4 regions of the Pseudomonas triticicola genome follow, and region 4 is predicted to be linked to each of the others. Evidence: predicted binding sites of a transcription regulator. Region 4 holds the regulator's gene; each other region holds the start of a gene.

Region 1 (4,106 bases), 1.0 Mb from region 4:
CATTGCCGACCCGGTTTTCAATCAGGCGCTTTTCTGAAAGAGCGCCCGCGTGGCACGAAGGTGTGCCGTTCCACCCCGCTGCTCGGGTTAAAAGAGCTTAGATGCCGGGACAGATAAAAAAGTTGGTGCAACAAAAAGACTGAAAGCGACCCTTCGTCGAATAGTACCCAAGCGCAATCGTGGGTCATTCTCACTAAAGGATTAACCCGCTGACTCAGCGGGGCGCCGATCATACCGGGGTTTGTGCATTGAACGTTGAATAAATACGCGGTTACTTATCGCCATAGCATCCTTTACGTTACGTGCTTATGACAAAACGATCATTCCCTCGGTGTGACTCATTGGTTAGAACTGAGCACAGGTTGACGTCGCAACGGCGTCAACACCTTGGCTCGCCACGCCGGCAGCGAGCCGCACGATGGCAGGTTATTTCTGCCAGACCTCAATTGAGGTCAACGCGACACTACAGTCAACAAGTGAGGGAAACACCCTATGAGAAGACTTAAGCGTGATCCGTTGGAAAGAGCATTTTTGCGCGGATATCAATATGGCGTTGGTGGCAAATCCCGTGAGCTTTGCCCATTTACTCTACCGTCGGTACGTCAAGCCTGGATCAACGGCTGGCGAGAAGGACGCGGCGACAACTGGGACGGTATGACCGGCACTGCGGGAATCCACAGACTCAACGAACTTCACGCCGTCGGCTGACACAGGGCATTTATTCCGACACGACAATCTGAATTTGCAATGAATTAACCACGCACGTCCTTCCCGGACGGCGGGCTACGGCCCAGGGGCTCCTTCGAGGAGCCCTTTTTATTGCCTGAAAACAGGGTTAACAGAGATCCATGTGGCGAGGGGATTTATCCCCGCTCGGCTGCGCAGCAGTCGCGAAGTCCGAACTTCAATTTACCCGGCATATCAATGTGCAAGGTTTGGGGCTGCTGGGCAGCCCAGCGGGGATAAATCCCCTCGCCACAAAGGCTCCGACAAGCCTCGGCAATCCTCAGCGCAACGCAGCGATCGCATCCACCGATTCACGAATCAGCGCCGGGCCTTTGTAGATGAAGCCCGAATAGATCTGCACCAGGCTTGCACCGGCAGTGATTTTCTCTGCCGCGTGCTTGCCCTCGGTAATGCCGCCAGCGGCAATGATCGGCAAACGCCCGGCCAATTCGCCCGCCAGCACTTTCACGGTATGGGTGCTCTTCTCACGCACCGGCGCACCCGACAGACCGCCCGCCTCGTCGCCATGCTCCATGCCTTCAACACCGACACGGCTCAAAGTCGTATTGGTGGCGATGACCGCGTCCATGCCGGTTTCGATCAACGCCTGGGCAACCTGCGCAGTTTCTTCGTCGGTCATGTCCGGCGCGATCTTGATCGCCAGCGGCACATGCTTGCCGTGACGCAGGGCCAGTTCGGCGCGACGGGTGGCCAGATCAGCGAGCAATTGCTTGAGCGAGTCACCGAACTGCAGGCTGCGCAGGCCCGGGGTGTTTGGCGAGCTGACGTTGACGGTGACGTAGCTGGCGTGGGCGTAAACCTTGTCCAGGCAGATCAGGTAATCGTCGACCGCACGCTCGACCGGGGTATCGAAGTTCTTGCCGATGTTGATGCCCAGCACGCCTTGGTATTTTGCCGCAGCGACCCGCGCCAGCAGGTTATCCACACCGAGGTTGTTGAAGCCCATGCGGTTGATGATCGCCTCGGCTTCCGGCAGGCGGAAGATCCGTGGTTTCGGGTTACCCGGCTGCGGACGCGGGGTCACGGTGCCGATTTCGACAAAACCGAAACCCAGTTGCGCAAAGCCGTCGATGGCCGCGCCGTTCTTGTCCAGACCTGCCGCCAGCCCCACCGGGTTCGGGAACTCCAGCCCCATGACGGTCACCGGCATTTTCGCCGGCGCCTTGCACAGCAAGCCGTTGAGGCCCAAACGTCCACCCGCGCCGATCAGATCCAGCGACAGATCGTGGGAGGTTTCCGGAGAAAGTTTGAACAACAGCTGACGGGCCAGGGTGTACATGGGCGGCAATGACTCGGGCGGCGAAAAGAGGCGGCGATTATAGCCGGGCATCGTCCCCCGGCGCGAGGCGCCTGCGCGAATCAGGCGACTGGCATATGCCTTGCACCACCCCGCTCATCAGTCTGCCGACCAATGACGGCGCGCAGGCCAGGACAATGGCGTCGTCCCCGGGTTTTGCCTGCGCAGAATCCGCGACGACGTTTTTTTTGAGGTAGCGTATGAACGAAACGTCCTTGGGGCCTCTGGCCTGGGTCAATGGCAGCGATGCGCCGGAAAAGAGCGCGATCAATCTCGGCTTCATGGCGCTGAGCGACTGCGCCTCGGTGGTGGTCGCCGCCACTCAGGGCTTCGCCCAGCCCTACGGCCTGACCCTGAACCTCAAGCGTCAGGCATCATGGGCCAACCTGCGCGACAAACTGGTCAGCGGCGAACTGGATGCCGCGCACAGCCTGTACGGGCTGATTTATGCGGTGCACCTGGGCATCGGCGGCGTCGCCCCGACCGACATGGCGGTGCTGATGGGCCTGAACCAGAATGGCCAGAGCCTGAACCTGTCCCATGGTTTGCAACAGGCTGGCGTGAACAGTCCTGAAGCGCTCGATCGGCATGTGCACCAAAGCCGCGCAAAACTGACCTTCGCCCAGACCTTTCCCACCGGCACCCATGCGATGTGGCTTTATTACTGGCTGGCGAGCCAGGGCATTCATCCATTGCAGGACGTCGACAGCGTGGTGGTGCCGCCGCCGCAAATGGTTGCGCACCTGCAAGCCGGGCGCATCGACGGCTTTTGCGTCGGCGAACCGTGGGCGGCCAGCGCCGTGCAGCAGGATCTTGGCTTCACCCTGGCGACCAGCCAGAGCATCTGGCCCGACCACCCGGAAAAAGTCCTCGGCTGCACCCGGGAATTCGTCGAGCAATACCCAAACACCGCGCGGGCGCTGGTCATGGCCATTCTTGAGGCCAGTCGCTTCATCGAAGAAAGCCCGGAAAACCGCCGCAGTACCGCGCAATTGCTCAGCGCCACCGAATACCTCGACACCCCCGCCGCGTGCATCGAGCCGCGTTTTATGGGTGACTACGCCGATGGCCTCGGCAATCGCTGGCAGGATCCGCATGCGCTGCGTTTTCATGGCGATGGCGAGGTCAATCTGCCCTACCTTTCCGACGGCATGTGGTTCATGACCCAGTTCCGTCGCTGGGGTCTGTTGCGCGAGGATCCGGATTATCTGGCCGTCGCCCGCCAGGTTCAGCGTCTGGATCTGTATCGCGAGGCAGCGAGCGCTGTCGGTATTGCGGCTTCGCACGCCGACCTGCGCAGCAGCCAGTTGCTCGACGGCAAGGTCTGGGACGGCAGCGATCCGGCGGGCTATGCGCGCAGTTTCAAACTGCATGCCCTGAACGACGCCGCCCCCCTTCTCGCCCAGCGCTGACAGGAGACCGCGAACATGTTGCGCATTCTGCTGATCAACGACACCGCGAAAAAAGTCGGACGCCTCAAAGCGGCGCTGACCGAGGCCGGCTTCGAGGTAATCGACGAGTCCGGCCTGACCATCGACCTGCCGGCGCGCGTCGAAACGGTGCGCCCGGACGTGATCCTGATCGATACCGAGTCACCGAGCCGCGATGTCATGGAGCAAGTGGTACTGGTCAGCCGCGACCAGCCCCGGCCGATCGTGATGTTTACCGACGAACATGACCCGGGGGTGATGCGTCAGGCGATCAGGTCCGGGGTCAGTGCCTACATCGTCGAAGGCATTCACGCACAACGGTTGCAGCCGATTCTCGATGTGGCGATGGCGCGCTTCGAGAGTGACCAGGCTTTGCGCGCGCAATTGCAGGCCCGTGACCAGCAACTGGCCGAGCGCAAGCGCATTGAACTGGCCAAGGGTTTATTGATGAAGATGAAGGATTGCAACGAGGAAGAGGCCTATACGCTGATGCGCCGCCAGGCCATGAGCCGCCAGCAGAAGCTGATTCAGGTGGCGGAGCAGATCATTGCCATGAGTGAGTTGCTGGGCTGAAATCTTCGCTGCAAATCAAGAGTCCCCTCACCCTAGCCCTCTCCCGGGGGGAGAGGGGA
Region 2 (4,106 bases), 1.2 Mb from region 4:
GCAGAAAAAGCCTCGTCGTAAAGACGACCAAAGCCGTAAGAAAAATCCTTTCAGCCGCTCCCTGAATGACAAATCCCGGACAAAAAAATGCCCGGCGAACCGGGCAGTTTTTTTATCGCGCGTACTTACAGGTTGTAGCCGCGCTCGTTGTGTTGTGCCAGATCGAGGCCGACCGACTCTTCTTCCTCGGTTACGCGCAGACCCATGACGGCGTCCAGCACCTTGAGGATGATGAAGGTGACGATCGCGGTGTAGATCACCGTGAAGCCGACGCCTTTGATCTGGATCCAGACCTGCGCGCCAATGTCAGTCACGGTGCCGAAGCCACCCAGTGCCGGTGCGGCAAACACACCGGTGAGGATCGCGCCGAGGATACCGCCGATGCCGTGCACGCCGAAGGCATCCAGGGAGTCGTCATAGCCGAGTTTGCGTTTCAGGGTGGTGGCGCAGAAGAAGCACACCACGCCTGCGGCCAGACCGATCACCAGTGCACCCATCGGGCCCACGGTGCCAGCGGCCGGAGTGATCGCGACCAGACCGGCGACCACACCCGAAGCGATGCCCAGTGCGCTTGGCTTGCCGTGGGTGACCCACTCGGCAAACATCCAGCCCAGTGCCGCAGCGGCCGTGGCGATCTGGGTAACCAGCATGGCCATACCGGCAGTGCCGTTGGCAGCGGCAGCGGAACCGGCGTTGAAGCCGAACCAGCCGACCCACAGCATCGCCGCGCCCATCAGCGTGTAGCCGAGGTTGTGCGGAGCCATTGGTGTGGTCGGGAAGCCTTTGCGCTTGCCCAGTACCAGGCACGCGACCAGACCGGCGATACCGGCGTTGATGTGCACCACGGTGCCGCCAGCGAAGTCGAGCACGCCCCAGTCCCACATCAGGCCGCCGTTACCGGACCAGACCATGTGCGCGATCGGTGCATAAACCAGAGTGAACCAGATGCCCATGAAGATCAGCATCGCGGAGAACTTCATGCGCTCGGCGAACGCACCGACGATCAGCGCCGGGGTGATGATCGCGAAGGTCATCTGGAAGGTGATGAACACCGCCTCAGGGAACAGCGCCGCCGGACCGGTGATGCTCGAAGGCGTGACACCGGCGAGGAACGCCTTGCCCATGCCGCCGAAGAACGAATTGAAGTTGACGACGCCCTGCTCCATGCCGGTGGTGTCGAACGCAATGCTGTAGCCATAAATGACCCACAGGATGCTGATCAGACCGGTAATGGCGAAGCACTGCATCAGCACGGAAAGAATGTTTTTCGAGCGAACCATACCGCCGTAGAACAGCGCCAGCCCGGGGATGGTCATGAACAGCACGAGCGCTGTCGAGGTGAGCATCCAGGCGGTGTCGCCGGAATTGAGGACTGGCGCTGCCACTTCGTCTGCCGCCATGGCGATGCCGGGCATTACGATGGACAACAGGGCGCCTAGCCCTGCGAATTTACGCAGAGTCATATTGTTTTCTCCTGGGGCGTTGGGTTTGTGGCGGCGCTTAGATCGCGTCGGTATCGGTTTCGCCGGTACGGATGCGGATCGCCTGTTCCAGATTGACCACGAAGATCTTGCCGTCACCGATCTTGCCGGTGTTGGCCGCTTTGGTTATCGCCTCGATAACCCGATCCAGATCCTTGTCGTCGATGGCCACGTCGATTTTCACCTTGGGCAGAAAATCGACCACATATTCCGCGCCGCGATACAGCTCGGTGTGACCCTTCTGCCGGCCGAAGCCTTTGACTTCAGTAACGGTAATGCCCTGCACGCCGATTTCGGACAGCGACTCGCGCACGTCGTCCAACTTGAACGGCTTGATGATGGCAGTGACTAGCTTCATGAAACTCTCTCCCGAATTGGTGGACTTGCCCCAGGAAAACAAACCCGTCTCAAGTCTAAGCGCAGTGCCTGGCTTTGTAACGCATCGTTGACGCCAGCTAACCGCATCAGACGAAACTCCCCGCTTCGTCTGCCGCACTGCATTCGTCACAGCGACTGCATCAGTGCATGGGTCGAGGGTGACTAAGCAGAAACCTTGCCAGCTCGGCAAAAACCCTGCATTTCAATCTCTTGGCCCCTGTTGCACGCGCTCGGGCAGAAAAGCTTTTGCCGATACGCACAACAACGGTGCGCCACCGTCCGTCCCCCTGCGCGAAAAGCGTGCATCCGTGCAACGGGATTGACTATAGACACTGCGTGATACACTGCCGGCCATTGTTTCCAGGACATTCCCCATGCTCGCGCCCAAAGACTTCCTCGACGCCCTGAGCGGCACCGCCTCCCGCCTGTTCAGCGGCGACACGCCACTGCCGAAAGCCGAAATCGAAAGCCAGTTCAAAATGCTGCTGCAAAGTGCCTTCAGCAAACTCGATCTGGTCAGCCGGGAAGAGTTTGATAGTCAGATGGTGGTGTTGGCTCGCACGCGCGCCCGCCTCGAAAGCCTCGAAGCCAAAGTCGCCGAGATGGAAGCGAAGCTGACACCGCCCGCTGAATAATTCGCGTCCCCTGTAGGAGCTGCCGAAGGCTGCGATTTTTTGATCTATAGCCCTTCGACCATCCCGGCAACGTCCTACAACCTTAAATAACCGCCGTCCGATTGCGCCAAAAAGCCCAGGTTTCTAAGCTCATCTGATGCTGAATGTTCAGCAGCGGGTTTGGCGACCCGGGCAGGGCCATGGTGGAAAAGGGCTTCGCGGATGCTGCAATCGCTATAAGCCCGCATGCCGGAGCTGGGCCCTGCGCAAATCGTAAGTCGATTGGAGATTCATCCAGAACTCAGGCGTAGTGTTGAGATGAGTGGCAAGGCTGATTGCCAGATCGGCGCAGATCCTGAGCTGGCATTTCACAAGCTTTTCGATCTCACTTTCGGGCCAGTTCGTGGGCATGGCCAGATCCATGACAGTCATGCCCAACGGCTCCATGAACTCCTTATTCAGAACCTCGCCCGGATGAATCGGGCGCATACCATTGCGGTTCATTTTTCGCCTCCAGAGGCTGCGTTGAGTGACCAAACTGGAGCATCCGACTCCGCGATACCAGACCGTTGAAACCTTTCGCCGGCGTCCTACATCTATTAGGGCATAGTCCTACAAACATCAGCATCTTCGCCCAGTTACGCAGCCCTTACGCATGTCATTACATTGGCAAACGAAATACGCCCATCAAGATGGAGGTATCTGAAGGATAAGAAGAGGAAGGAAAAGCTATTTCAGATTGTTGATTTGCACCTCGAAGCACTCCGTTTGGCTGGAAATATGTCAGCCAACCAACGGCGATTTATTGAAGTTGCTGTTACATGTGGGCCAGCGCTTGAGCCAAGCGGCGCGCTGGCCGGTAGAAGCCCAATAAGATCGAATCAAGCATCCCGGCACGTGAGGTGTTTATGAAGCAGAAGAAACAGAAAACCCAACCGGCACGGGTTTCCAAACCAGGTACCGGGGCACTCGGTTTGCCGGACAGAGTTTCAGCCAGCCAGCGGCATTTTCTGAAAGTAGCCGCGACCTATGGCAAGGAAATGGAGCCCGATGGTTGGCTCGCCGGTGGTGGAACCTGAGTACCGCAAAAATGACCGCCTGACAGGCGGTTTTTTTATGCCTGAGGATTAGTGCCTTCAGCAACATCCAGTGAAAGTTCGCCCTTAAAACTGTCCGACCAACGCTCTCTCCCCAGACTACCCTTCAAAAACCCGCAGGAAGCGGCTCCCCGATTCAGCTCAAGGAACGACCATGTCCCTCTCCATTGTCCACAGTCGCGCCCAGATTGGCGTGGAAGCCCCCGCTGTCACCGTCGAAGTCCATCTGGCCAACGGTCTGCCGTCGCTGACCATGGTCGGCCTGCCCGAGGCGGCGGTGAAGGAGAGCAAGGACCGGGTGCGCAGTGCGATCATCAATTCCGGGCTGCAATTTCCGGCGCGGCGGATCACCTTGAATCTGGCGCCGGCAGACCTGCCCAAGGATGGCGGGCGCTTCGATCTGGCAATTGCCTTGGGGATTTTGTCGGCCAGCGTGCAGGTGCCGTGTCTGACGCTGGACGAGGTGGAATGTCTGGGTGAGTTGGCATTGTCCGGTGCCGTGCGACCAGTGCGTGGCGTGCTGCCGGCGGCACTGG
Region 3 (4,106 bases), 790 kb from region 4:
TGGGTCTTGCGCAGCTCGTCTTCGAGTTCCATGTTCGGAACCCGTGGCGCCAGCGCCGACAATTTGTAATCCAGAGCCGCCGTCAACTCGACGCCGCCGGCAATGCGGCGGTTGCCGATGATGGCGGCATCAGCGCCCAGCTCATCGCGAACCAGCTTCATGGCCTGACGCATATCGGCGGCGAAAAAACGCTTAACTTGCATAAACCACTACCTCAGCCGTTGGGCCCTACTGTCGCAACGATGGTCACTTGCTTGTTGTCCGGTACTTCCTGGTAGGCCAGTACATGCAGCCCTGGCACTGCGAGGCGGCCGAAGCGCGAGAGCATCGCGCGAATCGGGCCTGCTACCAGCAGGATCACCGGTTGGCCTTGCATTTCCTGACGCTGGGCCGCTTCGATCAACGAACGCTGCAGCTTCTCGGCCATGCTCGGCTCCAGCAGAACGCCCTCTTCCGAGCCTTGTCCTGCCTTCTGCAGACTATTGAGCAATATCTGTTCCAACCTTGGTTCCAATGTGATTACAGGCAGCTCGGACTCAGTGCCTACAATGCTTTGGACGATGGCGCGCGATACGCCGACCCGCACAGCGGCGACCAGCGCGGCGGTATCTTGACTCTTCGCGGCGTTGTTCGCGATCGCCTCGGCGATGCTGCGAATGTCGCGCACCGGCACGTGCTCGGCGAGCAGCGCTTGCAGAACCTTGAGCAACTGCGACAGCGAAACCACGCCCGGCACCAGCTCTTCAGCCAGTTTCGGCGAGCTCTTGGCCAGCAATTGCATGAGTTGCTGCACTTCCTCGTGGCCGATCAGCTCACTGGAGTGCTTGTACAGAATCTGGTTCAAGTGCGTGGCGACCACGGTGCTGGCGTCAACCACGGTATAGCCGAGCGATTGCGCCTGGGCACGCTGGCTGATTTCGATCCACACCGCCTCGAGGCCGAAAGCCGGATCTTTGGCGTTGATCCCGTTGAGCGAGCCGTACACCTGGCCCGGGTTGATCGCCAGTTCGCGATCCGGGTAGATCTCGGCCTCGGCGAGAATCACGCCCATCAGCGTCAGGCGGTAAGCGCTCGGCGCCAGATCGAGGTTGTCGCGGATGTGCACGGTCGGCATCAGGAAGCCCAGATCCTGCGAGAGCTTCTTGCGCACGCCCTTGATCCGCGCGAGCAATTGCCCACCCTGATTGCGGTCCACCAACGGGATCAGGCGATAGCCGACTTCGAGGCCGATCATGTCGATCGGCGTCACGTCGTCCCAGCCCAGCTCCTTGGTTTCCATGGCGCGGGCCGGCGACGGCAGCAGTTCCTGCTGACGCTTGACCTCTTCCAGCGCCACGACCTTGGCAACGTTCTGCTTTTTCCAGAACAGGTATGCGCCGCCTGCGGCCAGCGCGGCCATGCTCAGGAACGAGAAGTGCGGCATGCCGGGCACCAGGCCCATCACCGCCATCAAACCAGCGGCCACGGCCAGCGCTTTCGGCGAGGCGAACATCTGCCGGTTGATCTGCTTGCCCATGTCTTCCGAGCCGGAAGCACGGGTCACCATGATCGCCGCTGCTGTAGATAACAACAGTGATGGCAATTGCGCCACTAAACCGTCACCGATGGTCAGCAAGGCGTAAACCTTGCCCGCATCGCCGAAGCTCATGCCGTGCTGGAAGATACCGACCGCCATACCGCCGATGAGGTTGATGAACAGAATCAGCAGGCCGGCGATCGCGTCACCACGGACGAACTTGCTGGCACCGTCCATCGAACCGTAGAACTCCGCCTCCTGGGCGACTTCCTGACGGCGCGACTTGGCTTGATTCTGGTCGATCAGGCCGGCGTTGAGGTCGGCGTCGATCGCCATTTGTTTGCCGGGCATCGCATCGAGGGTGAAACGCGCGCTCACCTCGGAAATTCGCCCGGCACCTTTGGTTACCACGACGAAGTTGATGATCATGAGGATCGCGAAAACCACGATACCGACCACGTAGTTACCGCCGATCACCACCTCACCGAAGGCCTGAATCACCTTACCGGCGGCGGCGTGGCCGTCCTGACCGTGGAGCATCACCACCCGCGTCGAGGCCACGTTCAAAGCCAGGCGCAGCAACGTTGCGACCAGCAGAATGGTCGGGAACACGGCGAAATCCAGCGGCCGCAGCGCATACACGCAGACCAGCAGGACGACGATGGACAGGGCAATGTTGAAGGTAAAGAAGACGTCGAGCAGGAACGGCGGTACCGGCAACATCATCATCGCCAGCATGACCAGCAGCAACAACGGCACGCCCAAATTGCCTCGACTGAGATCGGCAACGTTGGTGCGTGCTGTATTGAATAACTGAGTGCGATCCACCGGTTTTCCCCGTTCCTTTAAAGCAAACTTTTGACGCCCCGAACGGGCGCAGGGCGGCTATTGCAAGAAGCTTTCCAACTTTTGCCGGGGAATGAAATAGAGCGGTTTTGCTTGTGATTGTCGGCTGATTGGGCTGGCCCCTTCGCGAGCAGGCTCGCTCCCACAGTTTGAAATGCATTCCCAATCGGACATTTGGAATACGGCCCCTGTGGGAGCGAGCCTGCTCGCGAAGAGGCCATCGAATGCGGCGCATTTTTTCGATTTAAACGAAGCTGTTTAAAAGACACCTGCAGACACGGTCTCAAGGCTACAAATCCTTGCGCCATTGCCTACAGCCAAGCCAGAATCCGCCGGCTTGTGCGCTTTGGGGTCGGGTTCTATTGTTGTCCGGTCGCTGACGAATCAGCGATCGGGTTTAGCGACTCGAACTCATGTCAAAGGTGCATCAGCGTTCCAGGCTTCGTTGCGGATCTGTATGTTCGCGATTTCGTCATGGTGGCTGTATGCGGGAGACCTTCGGGTCTGCCGGGTGCCTTTGACCGGTTCGCTAACCCGCGTACAGCCGCCACCCTTCCTGTTTAGCGACAGGTTGTAGCGGCTCCACTTCAAAGGAGCTTCACCATGATCAAACCAACACCCAACCCGCCCGAATCCGACCCCACCTCCCCCTACGAATCCCTCGATTCGAAAAAACTTCATCAAGCCGCCGATCGCGCCCTCGACCACTACCTCTGCCCACCCGGCTCCACCCCGCCACCCTTCAGCCCCCGCGCCATGTACGCCGTCACCGCCGACACCAAAAACGAAGACCTGCTGGCCAACGCCTGCGAAACCCTCGCCTCGGCCAAAACCATCGCCCAGGAATTCGCCGGACTGGTCAAGCCATCGCAACGCCGAACATTGATGGGCATCGCACAACTGATCATGCTCGGAGAATTGGCGGTGAATCGGGTGCTGGATAATCTGGAATTGCCGCACTAGCGCCTCCTGACCCATTATCCCAGTGGGAGCGAGCCTGCTCGCGAAAGCTGACTTACAGGCAATATCTTCCCCCCAAAAAACCGCCGTTCCGAAGCAACCGGGACGGCAGTTTTTTTATTCACCCAATGACCATTCGTCGGAGACATGTCTTCACCTGTCAGATCTGACAGGTGCGCAACTTTCAATTATGCGCTCTGATACCCCCTGCACGTTCCCTCGCGCAGGAGCCTACTTCATGATCACCTCAATCCCACCGGACAATACCGTCCTCGTCCTGAGCCCGCCGATGATCAACGGCCAGACCACGCCTGTGGTAGGCGCACATATTGGCGTGCCTTTGGTGGCCTATGATCTGGTCACCGACGGAGAAGGCGCCGTTGTCCTCGTCGATCCACCGTTGGCGGGCACCATGGATCCCGGCGATGTCATGGAGCTTTGGCTTGAGGGGGAGTCAGCTGCGCTGGACAGCGAAACAATTGTCGATCCGAACGTGCGCACCACGTTACGCATTCCCAAGGGCCGACTGCATCCGGACCTGGTCAACAAGCTGTACTACACCGTTAGGCGCGGCAGCAGCAATATCGGCACTTTCACACCACCGCTGGAAATCCTCTACAACCGCATCCGCCCCGGGCTGAAGGATCGCCTGACCGACCCGGGTGGCCACTCCGAACTCAAGTTGCTATTGCCGGACGTGATCAAGAACGGCGTCGGCCCGGACTTCGTCAGCGCCGAAGTGTGCGTGGCCTACCCGTATTGCAGGGCTTATGACGTCATCACC
Region 4 (4,106 bases):
GTAGATGTCCTGATACATTTCTTCGACATCCGGCTGCTGCGCCAGGTACTCGGCCACCGGTGCATCAAGGCCCGATTGCGCGCGCAGCTCCGGTTTCCAGTACGGATTGGGCAGGCAGCGCACATCGAAGACCAGATCGGCATCGACCGGCATGCCGCGCTTGAAGCCAAATGATTCAACCAGAAACGCCGTGCCGGGTTCCGGCTGATTCAGCAGGCGCAGCTTCAGAGTGTCGCGAAGCTGATAGAGGTTCAGGCTAGTGGTGTTGATTTTCAGATCGGCCAGATCGGCGATCGGGCCGAGCAGGGCGGTTTCATCGTGAATCGCCTCGGCCAGTGAGCGATTGGCGTTGCTCAGCGGGTGACGTCGCCGGGTCTCGGAAAAACGCTTGAGCAGAGTTTCCTCGTCGGCGTCCAGATACAGCACATCGCACTTGATGTGTTTGGCACGGACGTCTTCGAGCAATTCGGGAAAGCGTGACAGATGGCTGGGCAGGTTGCGCGCATCAATCGACACGGCGACCAGCGGCTGCGCCAGCTCCGTGTGAATCAGCGCACGCTCGGCCAGTTCCGGCAGCAAACCGGCCGGCAAATTGTCGATGCAGTAGTAGCCGTTGTCCTCAAGGACATTCAGGGCGGTACTTTTACCCGAGCCCGAACGGCCACTGACAATGATCAAACGCATGATTAGTGCCCGTTCTGCTCGTCCAGTACAACCTGGTACAAGGCTTCGTTGCTCGCGGCGCTGCGCAGTTTTTCACGAACTTCCTTGCGGTCGAGCATGCTGGCGATCTGGCGCAGCAACTCCAGATGCGCATCGGTCGCGGCTTCCGGGACCAGCAGCACGAACAGCAGGTCTACCGGAGCGCCGTCGATGGCGTCGAAATCGATCGGGGCTTCGAGGTGCAGCAGGGCGCTGATCGGCGCCGTGCAGCTCTTGAGGCGGCAGTGGGGAATGGCGATGCCGTTACCAAAACCGGTGGAACCGAGTTTTTCACGGGCGATCAGCGCCTCGAAGACATCCTGCATCGCCAGATCCGGCACTTCGCGGTGGATCAGGTTGGCAATCTGTTCGAGGGCTTTTTTCTTGCTGCCGCCCGGCGCGTTCACTTGGGAACGGCCGGGGGTCAGGATGGTTTCAAGTCGGATCATGGGATAGGGGTGTTAACGACCGGTCGCGCCCTGGAGGAGGCTCTGGGTCTTTTCCTTATGCTTTTTGAGTTGGCGATCCAGCTTGTCGGTGAGTGAGTCGATCGCAGCGTACATGTCGGTATCTTCTGCGTTGGCGACCACTTCGCTGCCGGGGATATGCAAGGTGGCTTCGATCTTCTGCTTCAGCTTTTCGACGCACATCGTGACTTGCACGTTGGTGATCTTGTCGAAATGTCGCTCCAGTCGCTGGAGTTTTTCCTCGATGTAGGAACGCAGAGGTTGGGTCACTTCCAGTTGGTGTCCACTGATGTTGACTTGCATACAGCTTCTCCTTCGTTGCCAGTGCATAAAGCGGCAGGCCGAAAAGCCTGCCACTGGAACGCTGTAACGTGGCTTACATCAACCGCTTGCGTTCGCTCGAAGGCGCGATTCCGAGGGATTCGCGGTACTTGGCGACGGTGCGGCGAGCCACCTGAATGCCTTGTGCCTCCAGTAAACCAGCGATCTTGCTGTCACTCAACGGCTTTTTCTGATTTTCCGCAGCGACCAGTTTTTTGATGATCGCGCGGATCGCCGTGGACGAGCATTCGCCGCCTTCGGAGGTACTGACGTGGCTGGAGAAAAAGTATTTCAGCTCATAAATACCGCGCGGGGTATGCATGAATTTTTGTGTGGTCACTCGGGAAATCGTCGATTCGTGCATGCCCACCGCTTCGGCGATGTCATGCAATACCAACGGCTTCATCGCTTCGTCGCCGTATTCGAGGAAGCCGCGCTGATGTTCGACGATCTGCGTGGCCACTTTCATCAGGGTTTCGTTGCGGCTCTGCAAGCTCTTGATGAACCAGCGGGCTTCCTGCAACTGGTTGCGCATGAAAGTGTTGTCGGCGCTGGTGTCGGCACGTTTCACAAAACCGGCGTACTGGGCGTTGACACGCAGGCGTGGCACCGACTCCTGGTTCAGCTCGACCAGCCAGCGCTCGTTGTCCTTGCGCACGATCACATCGGGAATGACGTACTCGGCTTCGGTCGACTCGATCTGCGAGCCTGGACGCGGATTGAGACTCTGCACCAGTTCGATGACCTGGCGCAGTTCGTCTTCCTTGAGCTTCATGCGGCGCATCAACTGGCTGTAATCGCGGCTGCCGAGCAGGTCGATGTAATCGGCGACCAGCCGTTTGGCCTCGGTCAGCCACTGCGTCTTCGCGGGCAGCTGGCGCAATTGCAGCTGCAGGCATTCGCTGAGGTTGCGGGCGCCGATCCCGGCGGGCTCGAATTGCTGGATGCGATGCAGGACGGCTTCGATCTCGTCGAGCTCGATGTCCAGTTCAGGATCGAACGCTTCAAGAATTTCTTCGAGTGTTTCGTCCAGATAGCCCTGATTGTTGATGCAGTCGATCAGGGTCACGGCGATCAGGCGATCGGTGTCGGACATCGGCGCCAGGTTCAGTTGCCAGAGCAGATGACTTTGCAGGCTCTCGCCGGCGGACGTGCGGGTGGTGAAATCCCACTCATCGTCATCGCTGCTGGGCAGGCTGCTGGCGCTGGTCTGGTAGACGTCTTCCCAGGCGGTATCCACTGGCAGTTCGTTGGGGATGCGCTCGTTCCATTCGCCATCCTCGAGGTTATCCACCGTCGGGGCGGTTTCCTGGTAGGAGGGTTCCTGGATTTCGGCGGGCTTCTGTTCGGCGTTGTCGGCCAGAGGATCGGCGTTGTCGAAGTCGTCGCCTTCTTCCTGGCGCTCGAGCATCGGATTGGATTCCAGAGCCTCCTGGATCTCCTGTTGCAGGTCCAGGGTCGACAATTGGAGCAGGCGGATGGCCTGTTGCAGCTGCGGTGTCATCGTCAGCTGCTGGCCCATTCTCAAGACTAGCGATGGTTTCATGGCAGGGGCTTAACACCTTATTCGCCGGCGCTTTGCGCCATCCACTACAGGGCGCCGAAGCGCCAAACTTAAGCAAATTATATGCCTGAAACTGAAGTGTTTGCCTAGAGCGCTGTAACAATTAAAGCGGATAAATGCGCCTTGAATCGATACAGCGCTGTCGCGCTTACAGGCGGAACTCGTGACCCAGATACACTTCCTTGACCAGATCGTTGGCCAGGATGGTCTCGGCATCGCCTTCAGCGATCAGTTGACCGTCGTTGACGATGTAAGCGGTTTCGCAGATATCCAGGGTTTCACGGACGTTGTGGTCGGTGATCAGCACACCGATGCCCTTGGCCTTGAGGTGATGGATGATCTGCTTGATGTCGCCGACCGAGATCGGGTCGACACCGGCGAACGGTTCGTCGAGCAAGATGAATTTCGGCGCAGTGGCCAGGGCACGAGCGATTTCCACCCGGCGGCGCTCACCACCGGACAGGCTCATGCCGAGGTTGTCGCGGATGTGGCTGATGTGAAACTCCTGCAGCAGGCTTTCCAGCTCCTTGCGACGACCGGCCTTGTCGAGCTCCGGGCGAGTCTCGAGGATCGCCATGATGTTGTCGGCGACCGACAGTTTGCGGAAGATCGACGCTTCTTGCGGCAGATAGCCGATACCAGCCTTGGCGCGGCCGTGCATCGGCTGGTGGCTGACGTCCAGATCATCGATCAGCACACGGCCCTGATCTGCCTGCACCAGGCCAACGATCATGTAGAAGCACGTAGTCTTGCCGGCGCCGTTCGGGCCGAGCAAGCCGACGATCTGCCCGCTGTCGATCGACAGGCTGACGTCACGCACGACCTGGCGGCTTTTATAGGCCTTGGCCAGGTGCTGAGCTTTCAGAGTTGCCATTACTGGGATTTCTCTTCGGTTTTCTTCTTCGGCTGGATCACCATGTCGATGCGCGGACGCGATTCGGTGACCTTGCTGCCCGTGGCGCGACCGGCGCTGGCCAGTTTCTTCACGGTGTCGTAGACGATTTTTTCGCCCTGGGTGACGTTGTTATCCTTGTCGATAACCTTGGCCTTGT

What was found. Region 4 encodes sigma-54, which starts transcription at its own class of promoters, with help from an activator protein. Its sites were predicted from a motif close to ANTGGCATNNANNTTGCTNT; they were not measured.
Region 1: the regulator sigma-54 is predicted to act here: its motif matches at 2,114-2,133, upstream of KVG85_RS11305 (CmpA/NrtA family ABC transporter substrate-binding protein).
Region 2: the regulator sigma-54 is predicted to act here: its motif matches at 2,023-2,042, upstream of glnK (P-II family nitrogen regulator).
Region 3: the regulator sigma-54 is predicted to act here: its motif matches at 2,404-2,423, upstream of flhA (flagellar biosynthesis protein FlhA).

What each region holds. Positions count from the first base shown of each region.
Region 1 is NZ_JAHSTX010000001.1:2,554,570-2,558,675, forward strand. It holds gene rmf (ribosome modulation factor) at 493-708, shown strand; gene KVG85_RS11300 (quinone-dependent dihydroorotate dehydrogenase) at 1,007-2,026, opposite strand; gene KVG85_RS11305 (CmpA/NrtA family ABC transporter substrate-binding protein) at 2,245-3,456, shown strand; gene KVG85_RS11310 (ANTAR domain-containing response regulator) at 3,472-4,047, shown strand.
Region 2 is NZ_JAHSTX010000001.1:4,838,066-4,842,171, reverse strand. It holds gene KVG85_RS21320 (ammonium transporter) at 126-1,463, opposite strand; gene glnK (P-II family nitrogen regulator) at 1,501-1,839, opposite strand; gene KVG85_RS21310 (accessory factor UbiK family protein) at 2,234-2,494, shown strand; gene KVG85_RS21305 (HigA family addiction module antitoxin) at 2,708-2,977, opposite strand; gene KVG85_RS21300 (hypothetical protein) at 3,382-3,552, shown strand; gene KVG85_RS21295 (YifB family Mg chelatase-like AAA ATPase) at 3,725-4,106, shown strand, end outside.
Region 3 is NZ_JAHSTX010000001.1:2,806,070-2,810,175, forward strand. It holds gene flhF (flagellar biosynthesis GTPase FlhF) at 1-203, opposite strand, end outside; gene flhA (flagellar biosynthesis protein FlhA) at 215-2,344, opposite strand; gene KVG85_RS12475 (DUF6124 family protein) at 2,966-3,325, shown strand; gene KVG85_RS12480 (hypothetical protein) at 3,561-4,106, shown strand, end outside.
Region 4 is NZ_JAHSTX010000001.1:3,600,458-3,604,563, reverse strand. It holds gene rapZ (RNase adapter RapZ) at 1-684, opposite strand, end outside; gene ptsN (PTS IIA-like nitrogen regulatory protein PtsN) at 687-1,151, opposite strand; gene hpf (ribosome hibernation-promoting factor, HPF/YfiA family) at 1,164-1,472, opposite strand; gene KVG85_RS16100 (RNA polymerase factor sigma-54) at 1,546-3,036, opposite strand; gene lptB (LPS export ABC transporter ATP-binding protein) at 3,203-3,928, opposite strand; gene lptA (lipopolysaccharide transport periplasmic protein LptA) at 3,928-4,106, opposite strand, start outside.